DNA from 3 places in the Blautia sp. HCP28S3_G10 genome. Region 1 is predicted to be linked to each of the others. Evidence: predicted binding sites of a transcription regulator. Region 1 holds the regulator's gene; each other region holds the start of a gene.
What was found. The regulator HrcA, encoded in region 1, represses chaperone genes, less so after heat shock. The targets are predictions, from matches to a motif close to TGTTAGCACTCNNNNNNNNNGAGTGCTAACA.
Positions count from the first base shown of each region.

Region 1 (8,072 bases):
TTTCCGCCAGTGTGCAGATGATCATGTCTTCTGCGTCTGTTCTGGTCTTAATAGTAAAACGATTCCATCTCATATATTTATATTCTCCTGTCTGATTGTCTTATATCATACTAACAAAATCCGTAAATTGTTTTGCAGTAAACTGCTTTTATCTTTTATCATACATGAAAGCATAAAAAAAGAAAAGAGGATTTTTCCTCTTTTCCTGAACTTTTCATTTACATTTTATTCTTCAAAGGTTTCTTTGATTTTTTCCATGAAACTCTTTTTCTTTTTTTCACCTTTTTCGGTGTTTTCTTTCTTACCTGAAGAAGTTTTATTTCCACATGCTTCATCAAATTTGCGAAGTGCTTCTTTTGCTTCTTCATTTAGATTAGTCGGAACCTGAACTACCAGTGTTACATAATGGTCTCCACGGATGTTTTTGTTTCTCAGTGACGGAACACCTTTTCCTTTCAGACGGATACGGGTATCTGTCTGTGTTCCAGGTTTCACTTCATAAGAAACTTCTCCATCTACTGTATTGATCCGCACTTCACCTCCAAGTGCAGCCTGCGCATAAGTAATCGGTGCCGTAGAGAAAATATTCATATCCTGTCTCTGGAAAATCGGATGACGGGCAACATTTATCTCTACAAGAAGGTCACCTCTCGGACCACCATTTGTACCTGGTTCGCCTTTATCACGAATACGGATGCTCTGTCCATTATCAATACCGGCAGGAACAGAAACCTGAATCTTTTTTCTTGAAGAAGTATATCCTGTTCCACGACATGCAGAACATTTATCTTTAATGATTTTGCCGGTTCCATGACAGTCAGGACAGGTCTGTACATTACGCACCATACCAAACATTGACTGCTGCGTATATACAATCTGACCTTCACCATTACATTTCGGACAGGTAACTGGCTGTGTACCAGGTTTTGCTCCTGTTCCATGGCAGGTAGTGCATTCATCTTTCAGAACAATCTCAAGCTCTTTATCGCAGCCGAATACAGCTTCTTCAAATGTAATATTCACACGGGCACGCAGATTTGCACCTTTCATCGGGCCATTATTTGCACGTCTTCTTCCGCCGCCTCCAAAAAGGTCACCAAAAAGATCGCCAAATATGTCTCCCATATCAGCACCATTAAAATCAAAGCCACCGAAGCCGCCAGCTCCACCGCCGCCCTGTTCAAATGCCGCATGACCAAACTGATCATATTGTTTTCTTTTTTCAGCATCACTGAGCACACTGTAAGCTTCTGTTGCTTCTTTGAATTTTGTCTCTGCCTCTTTGTCCCCCGGGTTTACATCCGGATGGTATTTCTTGGCTAATTTTCGATATGCGCTTTTCAATTCTGAATCACTGGCAGTTTTACTAACACCTAAAACTTCATAGTAATCTCTTTTATCAGCCATGTTATCTCTTTCCTATATAATCATATTTGCGTTACTCTGCTGACAGTCACGACCTGTTCCGCTGCAAAGCAACTCTCACAGGTCTAAACATATTCGAAATCCGCAGATTTTCTTCGTAAACTGCTTTGCTACTTGCTCATAATCGAATAACTGCTTTGCAGTGTATCAGAAGGAGCTTACACTCCTTCTGATAAAAGCAAGTTCCCACCACTGCTTATTGCTTTTCACATTGAAGCAGGGGACTTACTTGATTCTATTAAACTTCTTTGTAATCAGCATCTACAACATCATCGCCATATCCGGCTTCATTACCGCCCTGAGAAGCGTTTCCGCCACCCATGTTACCCATGTCCGGACCAGCCTGACCGCCAGCCTGCTGTGTCTGCTCATACATCTTAGAGAAAAGTTTCTGTGCACTTTCCATCATTTTTTCCTGAGCTGCTTTGATATCAGCAATCTGAGAATCTGTAAGATCTCCGTTTGCTGTCTGAGCAAGAAGATCTTTCAGTGCATTAAGATCAGCTTCAACTGCTGCTTTATCATTTGCATCCAGTTTATCACCAGCTTCTTTCAGAGCATTTTCTACCTGGAATACCATGGAATCAGCATTATTTCTTGTATCAATTGCCTCTTTACGTTTCTTATCCTGTGCTTCGAATTCAGCAGCTTCTTTTACTGCTTTGTCGATTTCGGAATCAGACATGTTGGATCCAGCTGTAATTGTGATGTGCTGTTCTTTTCCTGTTCCAAGGTCTTTTGCAGAAACATTAACAATACCGTTGGCATCAATATCGAATGTAACTTCAATCTGCGGAACACCACGACGTGCTGGCGGGATTCCATCCAGACGGAACTGGCCAAGGGATTTGTTGTCTTTTGCAAACTGACGTTCACCCTGTACTACGTTGATATCAACTGCTGTCTGGTTATCTGCTGCTGTAGAGAAGATCTGACTCTTCTTGGTCGGGATTGTTGTATTTCTCTCGATCAGACGAGTTGCGATACCACCCATTGTCTCGATTGACAGAGACAGCGGAGTAACATCAAGAAGAAGGATGTCACCGGCACCTGCATCACCAGCAAGTTTACCACCCTGTACAGATGCACCAAGTGCAACACATTCATCAGGGTTCAGAGATTTGCTTGGCTCTTTGCCTGTAAGCTGTTTTACTTTGTCCTGTACAGCTGGGATACGTGTAGAGCCACCAACCAGAAGTACCTGACCCAGTTCAGCTGCTGTAATGCCTGCATCTGACAGTGCACGACGAACCGGTTCTGCTGTTTTTTCTACCAGGTCATGTGTCAGTTCATCAAATTTAGCTCTTGTAAGATTCATATCGAAATGCTTCGGTCCTTCTGCTGTTGCAGTAATGAACGGAAGGTTGATATTTGTAGTTGTTGCAGAAGAAAGTTCTTTTTTAGCTTTTTCTGCTGCTTCTTTCAGTCTCTGAAGAGCCATTTTATCAGCACTTAAATCTACGCCTTCTGCTTTCTTGAACTCTTCGATCATCCAGTCTGTTACTTTCTGGTCAAAGTCATCACCACCAAGACGGTTATTTCCTGCTGTGGAAAGAACTTCAATTACACCATCACCGATCTCGATAACAGATACATCAAATGTACCACCACCTAAGTCGTAAACCATAATCTTCTGTTCTTTTTCGTTATCAAGTCCGTATGCAAGCGCTGCTGCTGTAGGCTCGTTGATAATACGTTTTACATCAAGTCCTGCAATTTTACCGGCATCTTTTGTTGCCTGACGCTGAGCATCATTGAAGTATGCCGGAACAGTAATAACTGCTTCTGTTACAGATTCTCCAAGATATCCTTCTGCATCTTTTTTCAGTTTCTGAAGGATCATAGCTGAAATTTCCTGCGGAGAATACTTTTTGTCATCGATTGTTACACGGTAATCTGTACCCATTTCCCTTTTAATAGAAGAAATTGTTCTTTCTGCATTTGTTACTGCCTGACGTTTTGCAGGTTCACCTACAAGACGTTCTCCTGTTTTTGTGAAAGCAACAACAGATGGTGTTGTTCTTGCTCCTTCTGTATTTGCGATAACTGTCGGCTGTCCGCCTTCCATAACGGCTACACAGCTGTTTGTTGTACCTAAGTCAATACCAATAATCTTTCCCATGATAATTTTCCTCCTGTTTATTTCTAAAATTGTTATACATTCAAATTAAGGAAGCTCGATTCACTAAATTCGTCTCTCCTTACAGTCCTTCCAGAATCAAGATGCTTTTCGCATCTTATGTGCTTCGCACATCTGATTAAGGAAGCTCGATTCACTAAATTCGTCTCTCCTTACAGTCGGACTTATTAAGTTCCTTCGAGCGACCTTCACACTAAACTCAAACTTCGCATTCTGCTCGTTTTCATTAAGTGTTCTAGGTCAGTTTGCAACCTTTACCATGCTGTGGCGAACTACAAATCCTTTATAGGTGTATCCTTTCTGGAGTTCTTCCACAACAATGTTATCTTCTACTTCTTCATCTTCCACATGCATTACCGCATTATGGAAATCCGGATTGAATTCTTTGCCAACTGCTTCTATCGGTTCTACTCCCAGGCTTTCCAGTGTAGTAGTAAACTGTTTATAGATCTTCTGCATTCCCTCAGCAAACGGATCGTTTTCCGGAGCCTGTGCCAGACCTCTTTCGAAGTTATCAACCACCGGAAGGATCTTCTCGATGATCTCTTTTGCTCCGATGATATACATACTGGATTTTTCTTTTTCCGTACGTTTACGGAAATTATCGAACTCAGCCATGCTTCTCTTGAGTCTGTCTGTCAGGTCTTCAACCTGCTGTTCTAATTTGTTATCTTTTTTCTTTTTGCCAAAGAAAGAAGTCTTTCCTTTGGATTCTTTATTTTCTTCAGTCTCAGCGGATTCTGTTTCCTCTTCGGAATTTCCTGCCGTAGCTTCCGGCGATTCCTCCACTGGCTCAGTTACAGGATCTGTTTCCGGTATTTCCTTCTCTACTTCGTCCTGAACTTCCGCTGTACTTTTCTCTGTTTCTGTCACGCTTGTTCTACCGCCTTTCTACTTTGACTGCTAACTGTCTTCTTTATTTTTTTTGAACACCTGATCCAGCTCAACTTTAAGCGTTTTCAGGCTGTTGACTACATTCTCGTAATCCATACGTTTCGGACCTACGATACCGATTGTTCCATGCATTCCGTTGCCCAGCTCATATGTCGCTGTAACAACACTGCAGTCTTTCATGGTCGCAATTGGAAGTTCATCTCCAATATAAACCTGAACTCCGGTATTATCTTCATCAGCCATTCTTTCTTTTACCAGGTCAACCAGTTCCTGTTTTTCTTCAAAAGCAGAAATCAGTTCGGTTGCTTTCGTCTTATCTGAAAGCTCCGGGTATTTGAAGAAGTTCGTTGCTCCCGATGTATAGATTTCCATATCATCTTCATCTACCTGAATTGTCGCAGCTACAGCATCCAGAACTCTTGCTACCAGACCACTGTGAATTCCCGCCTGTTCTTTCAGTCTTGCGATCATTCCCAGGTTAATATCCTGTATTGGCAGTCCGTTAAGATTGGTATTCAGCAGCAGATTCAGCTTCAGGATCGTTTCGTCATCCATTTCTTCATCAAGATCGATAATCTGATTACGGATCACATTTCCCTCGCATACTACAACTGCCACAAGCTGCAATTCATTGACCCTGGACAGCTGAATAAATTTCAGCTTGCTTCCACTGTACTGAGGAACTGAAACCATTGTAGCGTAATTGGTGTTGGAAGCAAGAACACGTGCCACATTCTTGAGCACCTTTTCCATCTTATCTGTCTTCTCAATCATCAGATTACGTATTTCCTGAATTTCATCTTCCTTTTCCTGCATCAGCTCATCCACATAGAGGCGATAACCTTTGTCAGAAGGAATTCTACCTGCCGACGTATGTGGCTGAATAATATAGCCAAGGTCTGTCAGGTCAGACATCTCATTCCGGATTGTTGCTGAGCTGACATTCAGATCCGGATCCTTGGAAATTGTTCTGGATCCTACGGGCTCGCCAGTTTCCATGTAAGTCTTGATAATTGCCTTAAGGATTAATTTCTTACGGTCTGTCAAAACTTCATCCATGCTCTCAGCTCCTTTCCGATTTAGTTGTTAGCACTCAATTTGTAGGAGTGCTAACATCTATATTGTTAAGATAGCACTGTCGTAAACATTTGTCAACATTTATTTGTGAATTTTTTTTGAATAAATAAAAAAAGAAGCAGTTATTAAATATTAAAAATCAACCGCTTCTTTTACAATATTCCAATTAATAAAAAGATGTGTTTTTCTTCTGATAGCCCATACATGCAGAAATACTATCTGCACAGTCTGCCACGCATTTTCCTATATCGTCTACTTTTTCATAAGGAAGCATTTCCAGAAAACCAGTCGCACTGACTGCTGCTATCGCATCTCCACGATAATCAAAAATCGGTGCTGCCACACATCTCATTCCGATTTCATTTTCTTCATCATCGACAGCATAACCCCGATGCCGGATCTCATCCAGCTGCTTCAGCAGTTCCTCTTCTTTCACACATGTTCTTGATGTAACTGCTGGCATACCCTTTTCTTTCAGTATTTTCAGGACATCTTTATTACTCATGGTTGACAATATTGCCCTTCCCATTCCTGTGCTATGCAGCCAGGCGCGTTTTCCAATCTGTGAATACATTCGTATATTAGTATAGGAAGTAAGTTTTTCAAGATATACGATTTCATTATCATCCAGAGCACCCAGATGAATAATAAGACCGGTCTGATTCCTGAGCTGTTCCATAAATGGCAATGCTTCTGTTTTCAGCTGAAGACTGTTCAGATGTAGGCTGCATAATTCTACTATCTTAATTCCAAGTCTGTAAGAACCGTCTGGTTTTTTCTGAACATACCCTCTTTCACCGAGTGTATATAACATACGGCTGACTGTACTTTTGTTCAGTTCCAGCTGCTGCGACAGATCTTTTACCTGCATTCCCCCGGGATGCTTACCCAGCATTTCCAGAATATCCAGTGCACGTTCAAGTGATTGTATTGTTGCTGACATATTTTCCCCTTCCATAACAAACCGGAAGCAGTCTGAATAGAACTGCTTCCGATTCTCACACTAATCTTTTCTTTAATATGCCACACTTTTATCAAATGTGCAAGTATTGTTGCCGCAAATTCCGTTCACCGTAATACCAATAAGCATCTTACTTGACCAGTTTCATCGCCTCTTTGATATCCTGTACGATACCAGCCTTGTCTCCTGCTTTCAGTTTTGTGCCACTGATCAGCCAGCTTCCACCACAGGAAATAATTTTATCATAAGCCAGTGTTTCTGCCAGATTCTCATTTTTGATTCCTCCAGTAACAACAAACTTCATCATTTTATATGGTGCTGCAACTGCTTTCAGTACAGGAAGTCCTCCCATAGGTACAAACGGAAAAATTTTTACTGTGCGCAAACCCATGCTGTAGGCCATGTCGATTTCTGTTGGCGTCATACAGCCCGGATATACAGGAACATTTTTTTCCTGACAGTACGCCACGACTTCTCTGTTAAATCCAGGCGCAAGAATAAATTTTGCGCCTGCTTCCAGTGCCTGATCTACCATTCCTGTTGTCAGAACAGTACCTGCTCCTACAAGAAGATTTGGAAATTTTTCTGTAAGAATGCGGATAGCTCCGGCAGCTGCATCAGAACGGAAAGTAACTTCTACAATATTAAGCCCACATTCTGTCAGTGCTTCCCCAAGGATTTCTGCCATCTCTGAAGTTTCCAGCGTAACTAATGGCATGATTTTATATTCTTCAATCAGTTTTTCAACATCCATTTTTTATCTCCCGTTGTTTCCCATAAATTTTATCAGTTCATCTCGTGTAGGAAGATTTTCATTATCACCCTTGCTGGTAATTACAATAGAACCAATGGCATTACCACGTCTTACAGCTTCAGCCATAGGAAGTTTTTCCAGGCATCCGCTTATCACACCTGTTGCAAATCCATCTCCTGCACCTACAGTATCCACGATATGTTCCACATGATAACCGGCTACTTCTTTCAGAGATTCTCCTTTTAATTTATAGCAGGCTCCCTTTTCACCATTTTTAATTATGACACCTTTGCAGCCCATGTTGAGATAAAAATCTGCAATCTCATCAACAGTATCCAGGCCTGTCAGAATCTTTCCTTCCTTTATTCCAGGAAGAATATAATCACTGAGTGACGCAATCTTGTTCATACATTCCTGCATTTCTTCTGTAGTCTCCCACAGAGAAACTCGTATATTCGGATCAAAAGAAACTGTCATTCCGTATTCTCTTGCTCTTTCTATGCTTCTGAACACTGCTGCTCTGCAGCTCTCAGACAGCGCAGGTGAAATTCCAGTCACATGCAGCCATTTTGCACCTGCAAAGTCCACTTTATCCACATCTTCAGGGCAAAGATGAGACGCTGCTGAATTTTTTCTGTAATAAAAGATCTCCGGATCTCCCTCAAGAACCTTTGTTTTCAGATAAAATCCGGTCTGATATACAGGATCGATGTGGATTCCATCTGTAAGGATTTTTTCATTTGCCATGAACTTCTGCATGTACTTTCCAAACGGATCATTTCCAAGTTTCGTCAAATACATAACATCATGTTCAAGTCTGG
Region 1 covers NZ_JBQHUL010000002.1:157,567-165,638, reverse strand. The annotation lists gene prmA (50S ribosomal protein L11 methyltransferase) at 1-73, opposite strand, end outside; gene dnaJ (molecular chaperone DnaJ) at 226-1,407, opposite strand; gene dnaK (molecular chaperone DnaK) at 1,664-3,547, opposite strand; gene grpE (nucleotide exchange factor GrpE) at 3,806-4,438, opposite strand; gene hrcA (heat-inducible transcriptional repressor HrcA) at 4,469-5,518, opposite strand; gene ACTNB8_RS01910 (IclR family transcriptional regulator) at 5,703-6,479, opposite strand; gene ACTNB8_RS01905 (bifunctional 4-hydroxy-2-oxoglutarate aldolase/2-dehydro-3-deoxy-phosphogluconate aldolase) at 6,628-7,251, opposite strand; gene ACTNB8_RS01900 (sugar kinase) at 7,255-8,072, opposite strand, start outside.

Region 2 (8,072 bases), on a different contig from region 1:
TGTTAGCACTCTTGCTTGTTGAGTGCCATCGTGTTTCGCAAAAAATATGTTTCTCGCGAAACATGTTTTATTTTTAAATTATTTATTTTTAAAGTATTATATCACCTGTATTTCTCTTGTCAATAGGTTTCCAAAATAATTTAAAAAAGATGCGAAGCACCTTAATCATTACTTTGCATCTTTTGATCATCTAAATTAATTCATTTATATTTTTCCTGATTTTTTCCGATACTTCCCGAAAAACCTTCAATTCTTCTTCCGACACACCTTTTAAAATCATCCCGTTCATTGCTTCCCTTCTCTTCGTCATTTCTGTTACCAGATCCTTCGCATAATCAGATATTTCATAATGAATATATCTTCTATCATTCTTATCCGGTATCGCAATAAGATAATTTCTCCTGCAGAGACTGTCAACTGCCTGCGAAATATGTCCACGGTTCATCATCAACTGATGGTGGATATCCGTAGAGGTATTATGTGTTCCGCATTTTGACAGGAAGTATAATATCTCCAGTTCTGCTCTTTTCATATCATATTTTTCTCGTAATTCAACGCTCTGTTCCTCTAACAGCTTTTTAAACTGTCCTCCCTGCAATATGATATCAATTTGTGTATCCATTTAGTTCAGCTTCTTTCAATGTTTTTTTCATTCTATCACAAGTTTAATAATTCGTCACCATTTAATTTTAAACGACTTTTTTGTTTCCTCTTAATTAATGATTAACATCTGGAATCTATTCCGCTGAATCTAATATCAGTAATTATTTTATTTCGCAAAGTTCACAAAATCTTCACATAATTATTAGCACTCTCTATTGACGAGTGCTAATTCATATGTTATATTACACATAGAACAAAGAAAGAGAATATGATTTTTCTTCCTGATATTCATAAATCAACACTTCGGGTTTCTCCGATAGTGCAAACTTTAGTTTATGTCATGAAAGGAGATATGACTTATGTTAATGCCTAGTATTTTTGGAGAAAATTTATTTGATGATTTTATGGATGATTTTGCTTTTCCGGACATCGATAAAAAATTGTATGGAAAACATGCTCCCCATATCATGAAGACTGATGTGAAGGAAAAAGACAACGCTTACGAAGTGGCAATTGATCTTCCTGGATTTAAGAAAGACGAGATTCAGATCCAGCTTGAAAACGGTTATGTAACTGTAAGTGCAGCAAAAGGTCTGGATAAAGATGAAAAAGATAAGGAAGGAAAATATATCCGCCGCGAGCGTTATACCGGAAATGTAAGCAGAAGCTTTTATGTAGGAAATAATGTTCAGAGAGAAGACATCCATCCGAAATTTGAAAATGGTATTCTTTCCTTTACTGTTCCAAAAGAGCAGAAGGCAGTAGAAAACAACTCACATTATATTTCCATCGAAGGTTAATCTCAAACGGGCAGGGAATAAAACCCCTGCCTGTTTTAAAAGCCAAATGCAATCGGAAAAGAGGTTTTTGATATGAGTAAAACGACATCAAGAGTATTATGGATTTTAGCCGGAATCTTTCTGATTATAACCGGGATCGGATGTTTGAGGAATCCCGGAAAAATTCTTTATGGTCTTCCCATTATCTTTGGAGTTGCCATGATGTTTTCCGGCATTATAGATATTGTGATATTTGCAGCCGGTCATGATTATATGGCAGGATCTGGCTGGTTTCTTGCTGACGGCATTCTAACCGTACTGATGTCTTTATTCATTTTGGGAAATGGATGGTTTACAGCAATGACTATTTCCTTTATTTTAGGAATGTGGCTGATTTTTTCAGGTATCACCAAACTGGTTAATTCCTTTGACCTTCAAAAACTGGGAGTAAAGGGCTGGGGCTGGTTTACAGTACTTGGAATCCTTCTGACTGTGATTGGTTTTCTGTCATTCACACATCCATTTGCAAGTATTGCAGCTATGGCCTGGGTAATCGGATTTTTCCTGATCCTACAGGGTATTGTATCTGTCATGCGTGGATGCTTTTCCAATCGCTTCTGGATGTAAAATATAACAAAAAATAACATTGCCAAGGAGGAAAAAAGGCACCTCTTCATATAGATTCGGCTGCATACAAAATTGTGTGCAGCCTTTTTTAACGAATGCCTAATTCCAAAACAATTTGAATATTCTTGTGCGATGAAATCGCACTTCCGGAAATCTGGAAATCAGATGTCTGGGAAGTGGAAATCATCTTATGCGAGTTTACTCGCGTAATGTTTTATTGCTAACTTCCCATGTTTTTCCTACTCAAACCAAAACGCGCCATCAATCACATGCTTTCTGCCAACTGTTCCTGTGTAATATTCTTTTCTTTTCGAAGCTCTTTAAGAAAACTTCCAACTTTTTCTTGTTTCATTTTGTTCCTCCTTCCACCGATAGATTAGTTTATTTCATCGATTTCAACCACGATACAAAGCGAGAAATTGATTTTTTTATATGGACAACCATGTCTATTTCTATTTTTTGCTTGCTTTTCCCCAAAAATAAGAATCCACATCCCGGCAAATTCAAATTGAACAAAATCGCTGCGCGATGGCATGCCAAGGCTGTGGCGCAGCGATTTTGTTCACTTCCAGTTTGTCGAACTGAAAACAGAATGAACGGGACGCATTGGTTCACAAATAGCCAGTGCGCCCTCTTTTTATGCTCAACGCCCTTTGGCTGTTACATAGGTGGTGACATCATTGCAGTTCGTCACTTCTCAATGTACAATATGGTCAAAAGAAAGGGGTTGTTCCTATGAAGATGATTTTGAAGGTATTGGCACTGCCGTTGTTGTTCATTGTAACTGTTGCTTGTATCCTCGGAAATTTGATTACCAACATTTCCTCTCATGTGATTGCTCTATTGCTTCTGGTGATTGCAGGCTGCTCCATCTACTGCATCGTAAAGGCACTGTGGACTTCCCTGGCTATCCTTGCCGGTATGGGATTGGCAGCAATCCTTATAATCTTCCTGTTGGTATGGGCAGTTGTAAAACTTGAAACTTTGGGAAATTATATCAAAGAGTTTATTTCTTATTAAGATGGGAGAAACGGATGGACATAAGGCGGAAAAGCAAGCCTTTGATCAGTTGGATGGGCAAAAGGTTCCTTCCCGTCAGGCTCTGCATGAGGAGTTTAAACGGTTGTTGGGTGAGAAAAAACAAGCCTATGCAGAATATCGTCAGGTGAAGAAAGAGATGCAGGAATATCTGATTGCCAAGCAGACGGTTGAGCATATCTTGGGTATTGACCGTCACAAACGAGTGGAAGAGAAGAAACAACAAAAAGAAGAACAGCGCTGAAGGTAGAGAAAGAGCCACGGTCCATTCCGTTTTGGAGTGTGAGACCGTGGCCACTTTTTTGCATTTTACTTCGATATAATATGCTGATCATCACCTGTCGGAAATAATCATGTCAATTCCTTGCTGCAAGGTTTCTTCATCAATTGCACCCGTTGCTTGAGCGATTGCGTTTCCCTCCTCATCAATAAAATATGTGGTAGGCAGTGAATAAACACCGTAGGTTGCAGCGGCATCCTGATCTGTATCGTAAAATACCGGGAAAGAATAGCCCTGTTCTGCGATGAAAGCAGATGCAGTTTCCACAGTCTCTCTGGAGCCATCGGTCATATTGATGATGAGAAACTGTACTTCTTCACCAATTTCCAGATACTTTTCGTTAAAATCAGGCATTTCCATTTTACATGGACTACACCAGCTTGCCCAGAAGTTTAGGACAACGGATTTCCCGATAAAATCCGAAAGATGAACTTCATTTCCATCCAGATCGTAAACTGTAAAATCCGGTGCCAATATCTTTTCTGATTCATTCTCTTGTGTTGTTGGAGTGGAGGCTTCTGTGGATTCGGTTTCCTGCGGTATTTGTGTAGCAAGCAGATTGGGAGCCAGTTTCTGTCCAAGCTGTTTATATAGAATTCCTGCGCCACCTAAAATGAGAACAAACACAAGAACGAGTATCATTATTATCTTCTTTTTATTCATAAACCCTCCTCAACTAAGCAGGCTGAGTAGCTGTCCCAGCGTTCCTGCTGCCATCAGGATACCCACCAATATCAGGAAACAGCCGCTGACAGTATTGATGATCCGGTAGTGTTTTTTAATCCAGTTGAAGGCTGACTTCAAATAGTCGATCAGAATAGCACTGAGAAGAAAAGGAATGCCAAGTCCCAACGAATAGCAAAGCAGCATCAGCATACCTTTAATTACATGACCCTGCTGAGAGGCCAGCATCAAGGCAGAACCGAGGAATGCGCCCACACAAGGTGTCCAGCCCAAGGAAAATATTATGCCAAAGAGCATAGCGGGGAAGAACCCCATCTCACGACTGTTTAATGTTTTACTGCCGCCTCTAAACAAATTCATTTTGAAAATGCCCAGAAAATTGAGGCCAAAAAGAATTACTATCAATCCGGAAATTAAATTCACTGCACCTTTGTATTCTCGCAGGAAGCTGCCAATGGTGCCTGCCAAAGTGCCCATTGCCACAAAGATTACAGTAAACCCACTAACAAATCCCAACGCTCCCAACAAGGTCTTTTTTGTGCTGCGTTCTCCACCACCTGCAAAATAGGAGATATAGATGGGCAGCATGGGAAGCAGGCAGGGTGATATGAAGGTGATAATGCCCTCCAGGAAAGCTACTGCGTATTGCATGAACCGCTGCACCCCTTTCCGAAAATACCGGACAACAGCCAGCCGATAAAGCCCATATAGGCCATCGTGATGAACGGGTTAGAAGTCAGCGGACAAGCTCCAGTGGGGCATCCCACAAAGTAGTAATATGCAAGGCCAACTAATGCGCCGCCTGCGGTAAAAAGAACTGGCTTCAGCCATTTTTTAATTTTTTCTTTCATCTCACATTCCTCCTGCTAAATATTCCTCTGCATAGTGAACAGCAGTTGCCCCATCGGCTACAGCAGTTACGACCTGCCGTAATGCCTTTGTGCGGACATCCCCAACGGCGAACACACCGGGGATGTTGGTGCGGGTACTCTCATCTGCAATAATGTATCCAGCCGGATCAATCTCAATCTGATCTTTCATCAATTCGGTGGAAGGCTTTCTTCCCACGCTTACAAATACACCATCGCAAGCAAGGGTACTTTCTTCTCCAGTTTTCACGTTCCTAATCTGGATACCGGTCAGCTTTTCGTTATGGAGCAGAGCTATAATCTCACTGTCCCAGAGAAATTCTACATTTTCTGTTTTCATCAAAGGTTCATGGTAGATCTTTGTTGCTTTTAGGGTGCCTCTGCGGTGGACGACGATGACTTTTTTGCAGATACGGGAGAGAATCAGCGCATCCGCCGCAGCGGTATTGCCACCTCCTGCGATGACAACCGTTTTGTTCCGATAGAACATTCCGTCACAGGCCGCACAGTAATGGACACCTTTACCGATTAACGCCTGTTCCCCATCAACACCCAGCTCTCTGGGACCGGCTCCTGTAGCCAATACGATGGATTTTGCGTACATAGCGCCTTCGCTGGTCACAGCTTTCTTTACAGAACCTGACAGTTCCAGAGACAGCACCTCAGTCAGCTTGGTTTCCACACCAAACCGCTCCGTTCCTCGCTTCATTTTTTCTCCCAGGGAGAAACCGTCGATGCCATCCTCGAAGCCGGGATAGTTGTCGATTTGCTCGGTCAGAGCCATCTGCCCACCGGCAGACAGCTTTTCTAAAACCACGGTGTCCATTCCTGCTCTTGCAGCATAAAGGGCTGCGGTATACCCGCCGGGACCGCCACCTACAACGATCATGTCATAGATATGCTGCGCATTATTTACTTCCTGAGTCCGGTGCTGTAAGGTTTCCTCAATAAAAGCCACCAGCTGCGCTCTGGATTCCGGAGCGACGATAGAGCCAAGAGTCTGTCCGCTGTGATAGATCAGCAGAGTAGGGACAACTTCAATAGCCTCGGTCTCAGCCAATTCCGGTTCATCATCAATGTTGACAGCAGTGAATACCAGCGTATCCTTATATTCCTCAGCAACGCTTTCCAATGCTGGAGCCAGACGGCGGCAATATACGCACCAAGGGGCTGAAAACTCCACCAGAACAGTCTTTCCGCTATGCACCATTTCTTCAAATTGATTTCTATTAATATTGATAACTGCCATATTGCCAGCTCCTTTCCTTTGCTTGATTATAGTATAGCCAATCTAAAATAACATTTCGGTGATGATATCACATAAAATAGTGCGACATTGCTGCCGCACTAAACTTTTTCGTTATTAAGTAACTCGAGGATATGTTCACTGGAACGGATGATTTGAGACTGCTTATCTTTTATGGATGTTTTTCTTGCCTCCTCCAGCGAGAGAGAAGCATATAAATGAACCGTGTATGCTTCCTGCCTGAGAGAATCGTTATACTGTTCAGCTGAAAGATATTGTTTCTCAAGAATACTAATTTTACTTTGGAGATCACCAATCTGCTGTTGAAGCGACATCACTTTTTTCTTTTGAATATAGAGGAAAGAAGTAAGAAGAAGTAGTAGTAATATGATTGATAGGATAATAATAATCATTCTTATTACTTTCCCTCCTTTATCAAAAGATAAGCCTTAACTGCATTACGGAGACTTTCTGGTAGAACAGGCATGGACAAGATGATCAACTTACCTGCATTCTTTTCTATCGTTATTTCTGATTCCGGTTGATTGGACAGAAGAATTACGGGTGTTCTTTTATCCGCCCGCCATGGCTGATCCGGCTGTTTTGTCAGAGCCTCTGTAACAACCCAAAGCATAGGCTTTTTCTTTCCAAGCTTTTTTCTTGCAGCTTCCGGGGTTTCAAATACAAGGATATGTTTGGATAACTTCTGCAGCACCAGTCTCAGTCCGTTCCCATAGGCTGAATCACTGCACATAATGGCAATCGTGGCATTTGATTGCTCATCTTGTGATACCTTTATAAAATCAAGAACTGGCGTATTATAAAGGTTGAAATCTTTTTCTGTATGTACTGCTTCATAATAAGCTCTGGCCGCTTGGCACATTCTTCGGCAAAACTGTTCAATATCGATACGGATGTCCGTAAGGCTATTGTCAGAACCAATTCTATCCAGTTGACAAACTGAGGTTCCTCAATTCACGCCCAGGTGAAAACGAATCGAAGAATTGTCCTCAGTATTTGCAAAGCCTTTGTTCTGGTGTAGGTATTCACAGCGAAGCTGCCAGCATCGTTCTCCGCAGATATAGGGCGAGATATCCTGCGCAGAGACTTTAAAGAAAGGTGCTGCGTATGTATCAAACCAACGAATATATTGATTTCCCACATCACGAGTTGGTCTCTGGTTTCTGTCCAGAACAGCACGCCCATCCCGATAACGCTTTACAATTTCTGGGAAAGCAATTCCGCCACAAATATCAGGCAAAGTCAGCGCCAATGCCAAAGCAGATTGCCAGCGTCCATCCTCAATGTTCAGTTCTACTTCCTCTATGCGATGTAAAAAGGTAAAGCTGGCATTATCTTGAATCATAGGCATCCTCCTGTAAAAAACCGCCTGCCGGGAAACCGACAGGCGGCATACTGCCTTTTATACTTCCATCATCTATAGGCTATTGATTCTTAGTAATTTTCCGCGCGCACTTCGAAGAATGCCTGAGGATGCTTGCAGACAGGGCAGATCTCAGGAGCCTTGGTTCCTACTACGATATGTCCGCAGTTACGGCACTCCCAGATGGTAACGCCGCTCTTCTCAAACACCTGCATGGTCTCCACGTTGCTCAAAAGCTTGCGGTAGCGCTCCTCGTGCATCTTCTCAATGGCAGCTACGCCACGGAACTGTTCAGCCAGATCATGGAATCCCTCCTCATCAGCTTCACGAGCCATACGGTCATACATATCCGTCCACTCGGCGTTCTCACCTTCAGCAGCATGGAGCAGGTTCTCGGCAGTATCGCCCAGCTCGCCCAGAGCTTTGAACCACAACTTGGCATGCTCCATCTCGTTCTGTGCAGTATGCAGGAACAGAGCAGAAATCTGCTCGTAACCGGCTTTCTTGGCTACTGAAGCGAAGTAAGTATATTTGTTGCGTGCCTGAGATTCACCAGCAAAGG
Region 2 covers NZ_JBQHUL010000003.1:17,140-25,211, reverse strand. The annotation lists gene ACTNB8_RS02350 (MarR family winged helix-turn-helix transcriptional regulator) at 191-622, opposite strand; gene ACTNB8_RS02345 (Hsp20/alpha crystallin family protein) at 963-1,403, shown strand; gene ACTNB8_RS02340 (HdeD family acid-resistance protein) at 1,476-2,009, shown strand; gene ACTNB8_RS02335 (hypothetical protein) at 2,745-3,029, shown strand; gene ACTNB8_RS02330 (hypothetical protein) at 2,986-3,291, shown strand; gene ACTNB8_RS02325 (TlpA family protein disulfide reductase) at 3,382-3,990, opposite strand; gene ACTNB8_RS02320 (cytochrome c biogenesis CcdA family protein) at 4,000-4,662, opposite strand; gene ACTNB8_RS02315 (hypothetical protein) at 4,647-4,862, opposite strand; gene trxB (thioredoxin-disulfide reductase) at 4,864-5,769, opposite strand; partial or broken gene ACTNB8_RS02305 (thioredoxin family protein) at 5,833-6,129, opposite strand; gene ACTNB8_RS02300 (hypothetical protein) at 6,228-6,539, opposite strand; gene ACTNB8_RS02295 (hypothetical protein) at 6,545-7,009, opposite strand; gene ACTNB8_RS02290 (hypothetical protein) at 7,097-7,492, opposite strand; gene rbr (rubrerythrin) at 7,582-8,072, opposite strand, start outside.
Region 2: ACTNB8_RS02345 (Hsp20/alpha crystallin family protein) is a predicted target of HrcA. The motif match lies at 804-834, and genes of this name have one in related genera.

Region 3 (8,072 bases), on a different contig from region 1:
CAGGTGCTGAATTTTTGATAGCCTGTATCATATGTTCGTCCGGTTCGATAATGATTCTGCAGTTTTCATTTTCGGATTTTATTATAACAGCAAAGCGTCTGTGAGACGGATCTCCTGATGAATAATCCAGCGTTTTCAGCTTTGTATTTCCGTTATAATAGTCCATTCGATGAGAATTCAGTGGTGCGATCAGATCGGCCTCCCTGATATCCAGTGATTTCACTTTTTTTCGTTTGGACTTTGCCATAACTGCATCAATATCAAGTTCCCCATTTACAAAAAGATATTCATATTCCATATCTGTCTTCGGAATGATGAAATAGCAGGCTACCGCAAGTGCAACCGCAACTATAAGCAGAAGCGGGATCATAAAAAGACCTGCTGCCGCAAAAAGTACTGTCAGTGCAATCAGGCCGTATCTTATCACTGCGTCCTTTGTCGTCGGCTGTTTTTTTACCAGATATTCTGAGTACAGATCACCCATAAATCTTCCTCCTTTGAGATTAATTTTATATATTTTATCATAAAAAAGGTCAGCGTCTATAAGACGCCAACCTTTTTGGAGTCTGATTCTGTCACAAAAGCGTGATTACATCATTCCCATGCCCTGTCCGCCAGCAGGCATTGCAGGGGTATCTTCTTTGATTGTTGCTACTACGGATTCAGTTGTAAGTAATGTAGAAGCTACACTTGTTGCATTCTGAAGAGCACTTCTTGTTACTTTTGCAGGATCAAGGATTCCTGCACCAACCATATCAACATATTTTTCATTCAGAGCATCAAATCCGATTCCTGGTTCAGATTCTCTTACTTTGTTGATAATTACAGAACCTTCCAGACCTGCATTTGCAGAAATATGGAATAAAGGAGCTTCCAGAGCTTTCAGGATAACATTTGCACCTGTCTTCTCATCACCCTCCAGAGTAGCTGCCAGTTCAGCAACCTTCTTGGACGCATGGATATAAGCAGATCCGCCACCTGCGATGATACCTTCTTCTACAGCTGCTCGTGTAGCTGCAAGAGCATCTTCCAGACGAAGTTTTGCTTCTTTCATTTCTGTTTCAGTTGCAGCACCAACACGGATAACAGCTACGCCACCAGCCAGTTTTGCAAGTCTTTCCTGTAATTTTTCTCTGTCGAAGTCAGATTTTGTTTCTTCGATCTGTCCACGGATCTGACCAACACGATCAGAAATTGCTTTCTTGTCACCAAGACCGTCAACGATAACTGTATTTTCTTTTGTAACTTTGACAGATTTAGCACGGCCAAGCTGAGCCATTGTAGCTTCTTTAAGTTCAAGACCAACTTCTTCGGAAATAACCTGGCCACCTGTAAGGATTGCGATATCCTGAAGCATTTCTTTTCTTCTGTCACCATATCCAGGAGCTTTGACAGCTACAACCTGGAAAGTACCTCTTAATTTGTTTACGATCAGAGTTGTAAGTGCTTCTCCTTCAACATCTTCTGCGATAATAAGAAGTTTTGCACCTGCCTGAACAACCTGCTCCAGTAATGGAAGGATTTCCTGAATATTGCTGATCTTCTTGTCTGTGATCAAAATATATGGATCTTCCAGAGTTGCTTCCATTTTTTCCATATCTGTGGACATATATGCAGAAAGATATCCACGATCAAACTGCATACCTTCTACCAGATCCAGTTCTGTATGCATTGTTTTTGATTCTTCTACTGTGATAACACCGTCATTGGAAACTTTTTCCATAGCATCTGCAACCAGCTGTCCAACTTCTTCGTCACTTGCGGAGATAGCTGCAACATTTGCGATCTGTGCTTTGCCACTGATCTTCTGGCTCATTTCCTTGATTGCTTCTACAGCTGTATCTGTAGCCTTTTTCATTCCTTTACGAAGGATGATCGGGTTAGCACCTGCTGCAAGGTTTTTCATTCCTTCATGAACCATTGCCTGTGCAAGTACTGTAGCTGTTGTGGTACCATCACCTGCTACATCGTTAGTCTTGGATGCAACTTCTCTGATCAGCTGAGCACCCATATTTTCAAATCTGTCTTCCAGTTCGATTTCTTTTGCGATTGTAACACCATCATTAGTGATGAGTGGAGCACCAAAAGATTTGTCAAGAACTACGTTTCTTCCTTTTGGTCCGATTGTTACTCTTACTGTATCTGCAAGTTTGTTAACACCGCTCTCCAGTGCTGCTCTTGCTTCTGCGCCGAATTTAATTTCTTTTGCCATGATTATTTACCTCCTGTTATTCAACTACAGCTAAAATGTCATTCTGTTTTACGATAATATATTCTTCACCGTCAAGTTTAACTTCTGTTCCTGCATATTTAGAATAGATAACCTTGTCGCCGACTTTGACTTCCATTTTTACTTCTTTGCCATCAACAACTCCACCAGGACCTACAGCAATAACTTCTGCCTGCTGAGGTTTTTCCTGAGCCTGGCCAGGAAGTACAATACCGGATTTTGTTGTTTCTTCTGCTTCTAACTGTTTTAATACTACTCTGTCACCTAAAGGTACTAATTTCATGATCTATTATCCTCCTTTATTCACTGTCTTAGGAATTACTAGCACTCATTTTCTATGAGTGCTAATCACTGTCCTTATATTATTGAATTTGGTTGTTTTCTGCAACTCTTTTAATTTGTGTTAATTTCATATATACCTTTTCTTATCTTGCTTTTTCTTTCATTTTCTATCATTTTCTCATTTTCTGTTTTTTCAGATTATTTTTAGGTTCAAATCTGAATGCGTCAGATTATGACCCAACATGTAATAGGAACATTACGGAGTAATTTGCTATTACGTCAAAAAAGCTCCTCCCTTACAGGAAAGAGCTTTTGTATTTTTATTTATCAGACCTTTTTGTTTCTCTGCGCTTTAATTTCTTCCAGTTCATCAAAGATCACTTCGTTCAGAACTTTAATATAGGTTCCTTTCATACCGGAAGAACGCGATTCAATAACACCTGCACTTTCAAATTTACGCAGTGCATTTACAATTACGGATCTGGTGATTCCAACTCTGTCGGCAATCTTACTTGCCACAAGAATACCCTCTTCCCCGTCAAGCTCATCAAAAATATGGATGATTGCTTCAAGTTCTGAGAATGAGAGAGTATTAAATGCCGACTTGACAACTTGCTGCTTACGGTCTTCTTCTGCATTTTCTTCATGTACAGCCCGCATCATTTCCAATCCGACAACGGTTGTTCCGTATTCACTGACAATAATATCCTCAATATCATAAGGTTTGTCATTGCGGTACATAAATACTGTTCCGAGACGTTCCCCTGCAATGTCAATTGGATTGATGATCCCCTGACATCTGCTGTCTACATGTTCAAATCCAAGTGTCTGAAGATTAACATTTTCTTTTGTGGAAAGGACTCCCAGAAAGCGTTCATTCAGTAAAGAATCCACATGTCCGCCAACTTTGTCTTCGATCAGTTCTGTGATTTCATCTACACCCGGACATAAACTGATGCCCAGCACTTTTCCCTTCTTGCTTAATACCAGAATATTAGAACTTAATGTGTCCATCAAAACCTGGCAGATGTCGTTAAAAACCACTTTACTGGAACTGCTATTGTGTAAAAGTTTGTTTATTTTTCTTGTTTTATCCAACAGTTGTACGCTCATCTCGGCCTCCTTCTCTATCTTCATATCTAAATGTTCTTTATAGAGATAATATTACACGCTTTTCTGGTAAAATACAAGATATTTTTATATTATTTTCAATTTTATTGACATTTTCTGAAAATTCATCACTATTCACAGCAACTCAGTCTTCTTTTGGTTTTTGTTCTACATAACCACATGTTGTCTGACTGCATGCAAGTTTATTTCCCTTTTCAACCATGTAACTTCCACAGACAGGACATTTTTTGTTGGATGGCTTTTGCCAGGACATGAAATCACATTCCGGGTTATCCACACAGCCGTAATATTTTCTTCCCTTCTGAGTCTTTTTCATTACAACATCTTTTCCACATTTCGGACATGAAACACCTATTTTTTCGTAATATGGTTTTGTATTACGACATTCCGGGAAGCCCGGACATGCAAGGAATCTTCCATGTGGGCCATATTTAATGACCATATTTCTTCCACAGACATCGCAGATCTCATCAGTAACTTCATCCTGTATATCTACTTTTTCAAGTTCTTTTTCAGCCGCATCTACATCTCGCTTAAGATCAGGATAGAAATTCCGTACAACTGTCTTCCACTGTACCGAGCCTTCTTCTACACAGTCAAGGAGTCCCTCCATCATTGCAGTGAAGCGGACATCCACAATGCTTGGAAATGCCTGTTTCATAATATTATTAACGACCTCTCCAAGTTCCGTTACATAAAGATTCTTCTGTTCCTTTGATACATAACGACGGCTGATAATTGTAGTAATTGTCGGCGCATACGTACTCGGACGTCCGATTCCCTGTTCCTCAAGAGTTTTTACCAGAGATGCTTCTGTATAATGAGCCGGTGGCTGTGTAAAGTGCTGTTCCGGTTTCAGTTCTTTAAGTTCCAGTTTTATTCCCTTTTCAAGACTCTGACTGAGAACATTACCTTTTTTGTTGTCCTCTTCCTGTGTATATACAGACATAAATCCGTCAAATACGATTTTAGAAGCTGCAACTGTAAAATTATATTCTCCTGCACCGATTTTCACAGAAGTTGTCTCGTATTTTGCAGCAGCCATCCTGCTGGCTGCAAAACGTTTCCAGATAAGCTGATACAGACGGAACTGATCTCTTGAAAGAGATTCCTTGATCATTACAGGAGTTCTGCTTATGTCTGTAGGACGAATTGCCTCATGTGCATCCTGAATCTTCTGATCCTTCTTAACAGTCTTATCACTGTCTGAAACATAAACTTCCCCGTACTGTCCTCCGATATATTCTCTGGCAGCCTGATCTGCTTCATGTGAAATACGGGTGGAATCTGTACGCAGATAAGTGATTACACCGACTGTGCCGTTTCCTTTAATATCCACGCCTTCATAAAGCTGCTGCGCAAGACGCATCGTCTTCTGTGTAGAAAAATTCAGTGTCTTAGCTGCCTCCTGCTGCAGTGTACTGGTTGTAAAAGGAAGGGGGGCATTTTTGATACGCTCACCTTTACGCACCTCAGTGATCTCATACTCTTCATCCTGAAGTTTTGTCAGAAGTTCATCCATTTCTTTTTTGTTATGGATTGGAATCTTTTTGTCTGTTCCGTAAAATTTCGCAAGAAGAGGCTTCTTTTCACCTTTTACCTTAAATTCTCCTTCCAGACTCCAGTATTCTTCAGGAATAAAGGAATTAATTTCATCCTCTCTGTCACAGATGATCCTGAGTGCAACAGACTGTACACGGCCGGCGCTTAACCCTCGTTTAACCTTCGCCCACAAAAGCGGACTGATCGTATAACCAACCATACGGTCCAGCATTCTTCTTGCCTGCTGTGCATCTACAAGATTCATATTCAGCTGTCTTGGCTGTTTGATAGAGTTCTTCACCGCAGTTTTGGTGATCTCATTAAAAGTGATCCTGCTCATTTTGTCAGGATTTTCTTTCAGAGCCTGCATAAGGTGCCAGGAAATAGCTTCTCCCTCACGGTCGGGGTCAGTTGCGAGATAAATTTTATCTGCTTTTTTTGCTGCTTTACGTAGATTTGCAAGCAGTTCGCCCTTTCCTCTTATTGTTATATATTTAGGCTCGAAATCATTTTCTACATCAATTCCAAACTGACTCTTCGGAAAATCCCTTACATGTCCGTTCGACGCCTGTACATCATAATTGCTCCCAAGAAACTTTTTGATGGTTTTTACTTTAGCAGGTGATTCCACTATCACCAGATATTTCGCCATGTTAACTCTCCTATTTCTGATAAAATCGGCGGGAATTCTGTTATCAGCTACTCTTTATATAATTATGCCGGCCGACCTCCCGCGCCAGTCCCGACAATGTTAATTCCAGTAACAGGTTTCCCATTTTCTGCGCTGAAATGCCTGTTTTCCGGATCAGATAATCAACTGATTTTGGTCGTAAATCGAGACAACTATACACCAATTTTAAATCCCTTGCAAGTCCTAAGTGTTTTTTTTCATCTGATTTTACGTTATTTTCATAATTAATTCCCAATTCCTCCAATAGTATCTCTGGAGTATATGCAATTCCCGCCCCGTCATAAATAAGCTTGTTACAGCCTCTGCTCAACTCTTCGTTTACAGGTCCAGGAACTGCAAAGACAGTTTTTCCCTGTTCCAGTGCCCATTGTGCAGTAATAAGAGAGCCACTGTTTTCACGGGCTTCAACAATCAGCACCAGATCTGCCAGCCCGCTGATAATTCTGTTTCTTGCAGGAAAAAAATAATTTCTTGCCCTTGTTCCTGCCGGATATTCACTTATAATACCTCCACTATCGTTCTGTATCCTCTGATAAAGATTTCTGTTTCCGGCAGGATAACAGATATCTACTCCATTTGCCAGAATCGCATATGTCGGTGTTTTTCCTTCCAGTGCACCTTTATGTGCTTCTGCATCTATGCCATAAGCCATTCCACTGATAATCTGTACACCCGCACTGCTCAGGGTTTTTGCAAATTGAAATGCCTGTATTCTTCCATATGTACTGCATGCTCTTGCTCCCACAATCGCCACAGAAGATTTTTCCTCCTTTGGAAGCTGCCCTTTTATATAAAGAGCTTCCGGCATATCTGGATATGCTTTCAGTTTTTGGGGGTAGTCTTTATGCTCTTTTGGTACTTTCCGAATCATTTCCATCATTTTTTCTTCCATATAAAATACCTCATTTGAATCAGGTTTGCTTTTTACTATTTCCAGTATTTTTTATCAAACGCCCGATACGACAGTGCCTCTCCTATATGATCCTTTTTTATTATTTCAGATCCTTCCATATCTGCAATTGTTCTTCCTACTTTCAGCAGCCGGTGATAAGCCCGTGCACTGAAAGGCATATGTTCAAATGCTATCTTCAGGAGATTTTCTGCTTCCTGATTAAGGTGGCAGAATTTTTCGATCTGTTTTCCTCTCATTTCTCCGTTAAACTGTATTTTTTCTTCTTTGTACCGTTCTTTCTGTATCTGCTGCACCCTCTCCACTCTCGCACGTATTGTCTCTGTATTTTCCCCTCTTGAAACACTGCTCAGTCCCTCATAACTTACAGGCGATACTTCTGCGCACAGATCCAGGCGATCCAGAAGGGGCTGGCTTATCCTGCCCAGATACTGCGAAACCTGCAAAGGAGTACACCTGCACAGATTCATATTCGGATACTGTCCACATGGGCAGGGGTTCATTGCTGCACAAAGTATAAAATCTGCCGGAAAATCATATGTTCCACTTACTCTCGAAATATGAATAACTTTGTCCTCTAATGGCTGTCTCAGAATCTCAAGGCTGCGTCTGGAAAATTCCGGCATCTCATCCAGAAACAGCACACCTCTGTGTGCCAGTGTGATCTCACCCGGTCTGGGATTTTTGCCACCTCCTGCAAGAGCCTGTGCCGAACATGTATGATGGGGGCTTCTGAAAGGCCGGTTTCGGATAAGCGGATCTGTTGGAGATATCAGGCCTGCTATACTGTATATCTTTGTCAGTTCCAGGCCTTCTTCAAAAGTCAGCGGCGGCATAATTCCCGGTATTCTCCTGGCAACCATCGTCTTTCCTGCTCCCGGAGGTCCGATCATCAGGAGATTATGAAATCCGCTCACAGCGATTTCCACAGCTCTTTTAAGACTCTCCTGCCCTTTTATATCGCTGAAATCCAGATTTTCTTTCCCGGGTTCTGATACCTCCTCCCCCTCACTCCACTGATATGTCTCCGGTCTCCGGATATATTCCATCATTTCAATTAAGTTTTTTACCCCTATGACTTTCATATCTGTAACAAGCCTTGCTTCCCTCAGATTTCCATAAGGCACCATACAGAACCGGCATTTTTCTTCTCTCGCCCTGATAACCATGGGCAGGATCCCTGATATCGCATGAATTTCTCCATTGAGACTTAGTTCTCCGGCCATCATCACACCCTCCAGCTGCTGCGCATTCAATATTTCTGCTGCCGCAAGAACTGCCGCTGC
Region 3 covers NZ_JBQHUL010000015.1:27,662-35,733, forward strand. The annotation lists gene ACTNB8_RS07880 (DUF6106 family protein) at 1-484, opposite strand, end outside; gene groL (chaperonin GroEL) at 590-2,212, opposite strand; gene groES (co-chaperone GroES) at 2,229-2,513, opposite strand; gene codY (GTP-sensing pleiotropic transcriptional regulator CodY) at 2,840-3,625, opposite strand; gene topA (type I DNA topoisomerase) at 3,768-5,837, opposite strand; gene dprA (DNA-processing protein DprA) at 5,881-6,768, opposite strand; gene ACTNB8_RS07910 (YifB family Mg chelatase-like AAA ATPase) at 6,804-8,072, opposite strand, start outside.
Region 3: groES (co-chaperone GroES) is a predicted target of HrcA. The motif match lies at 2,550-2,580, and genes of this name have one in related genera.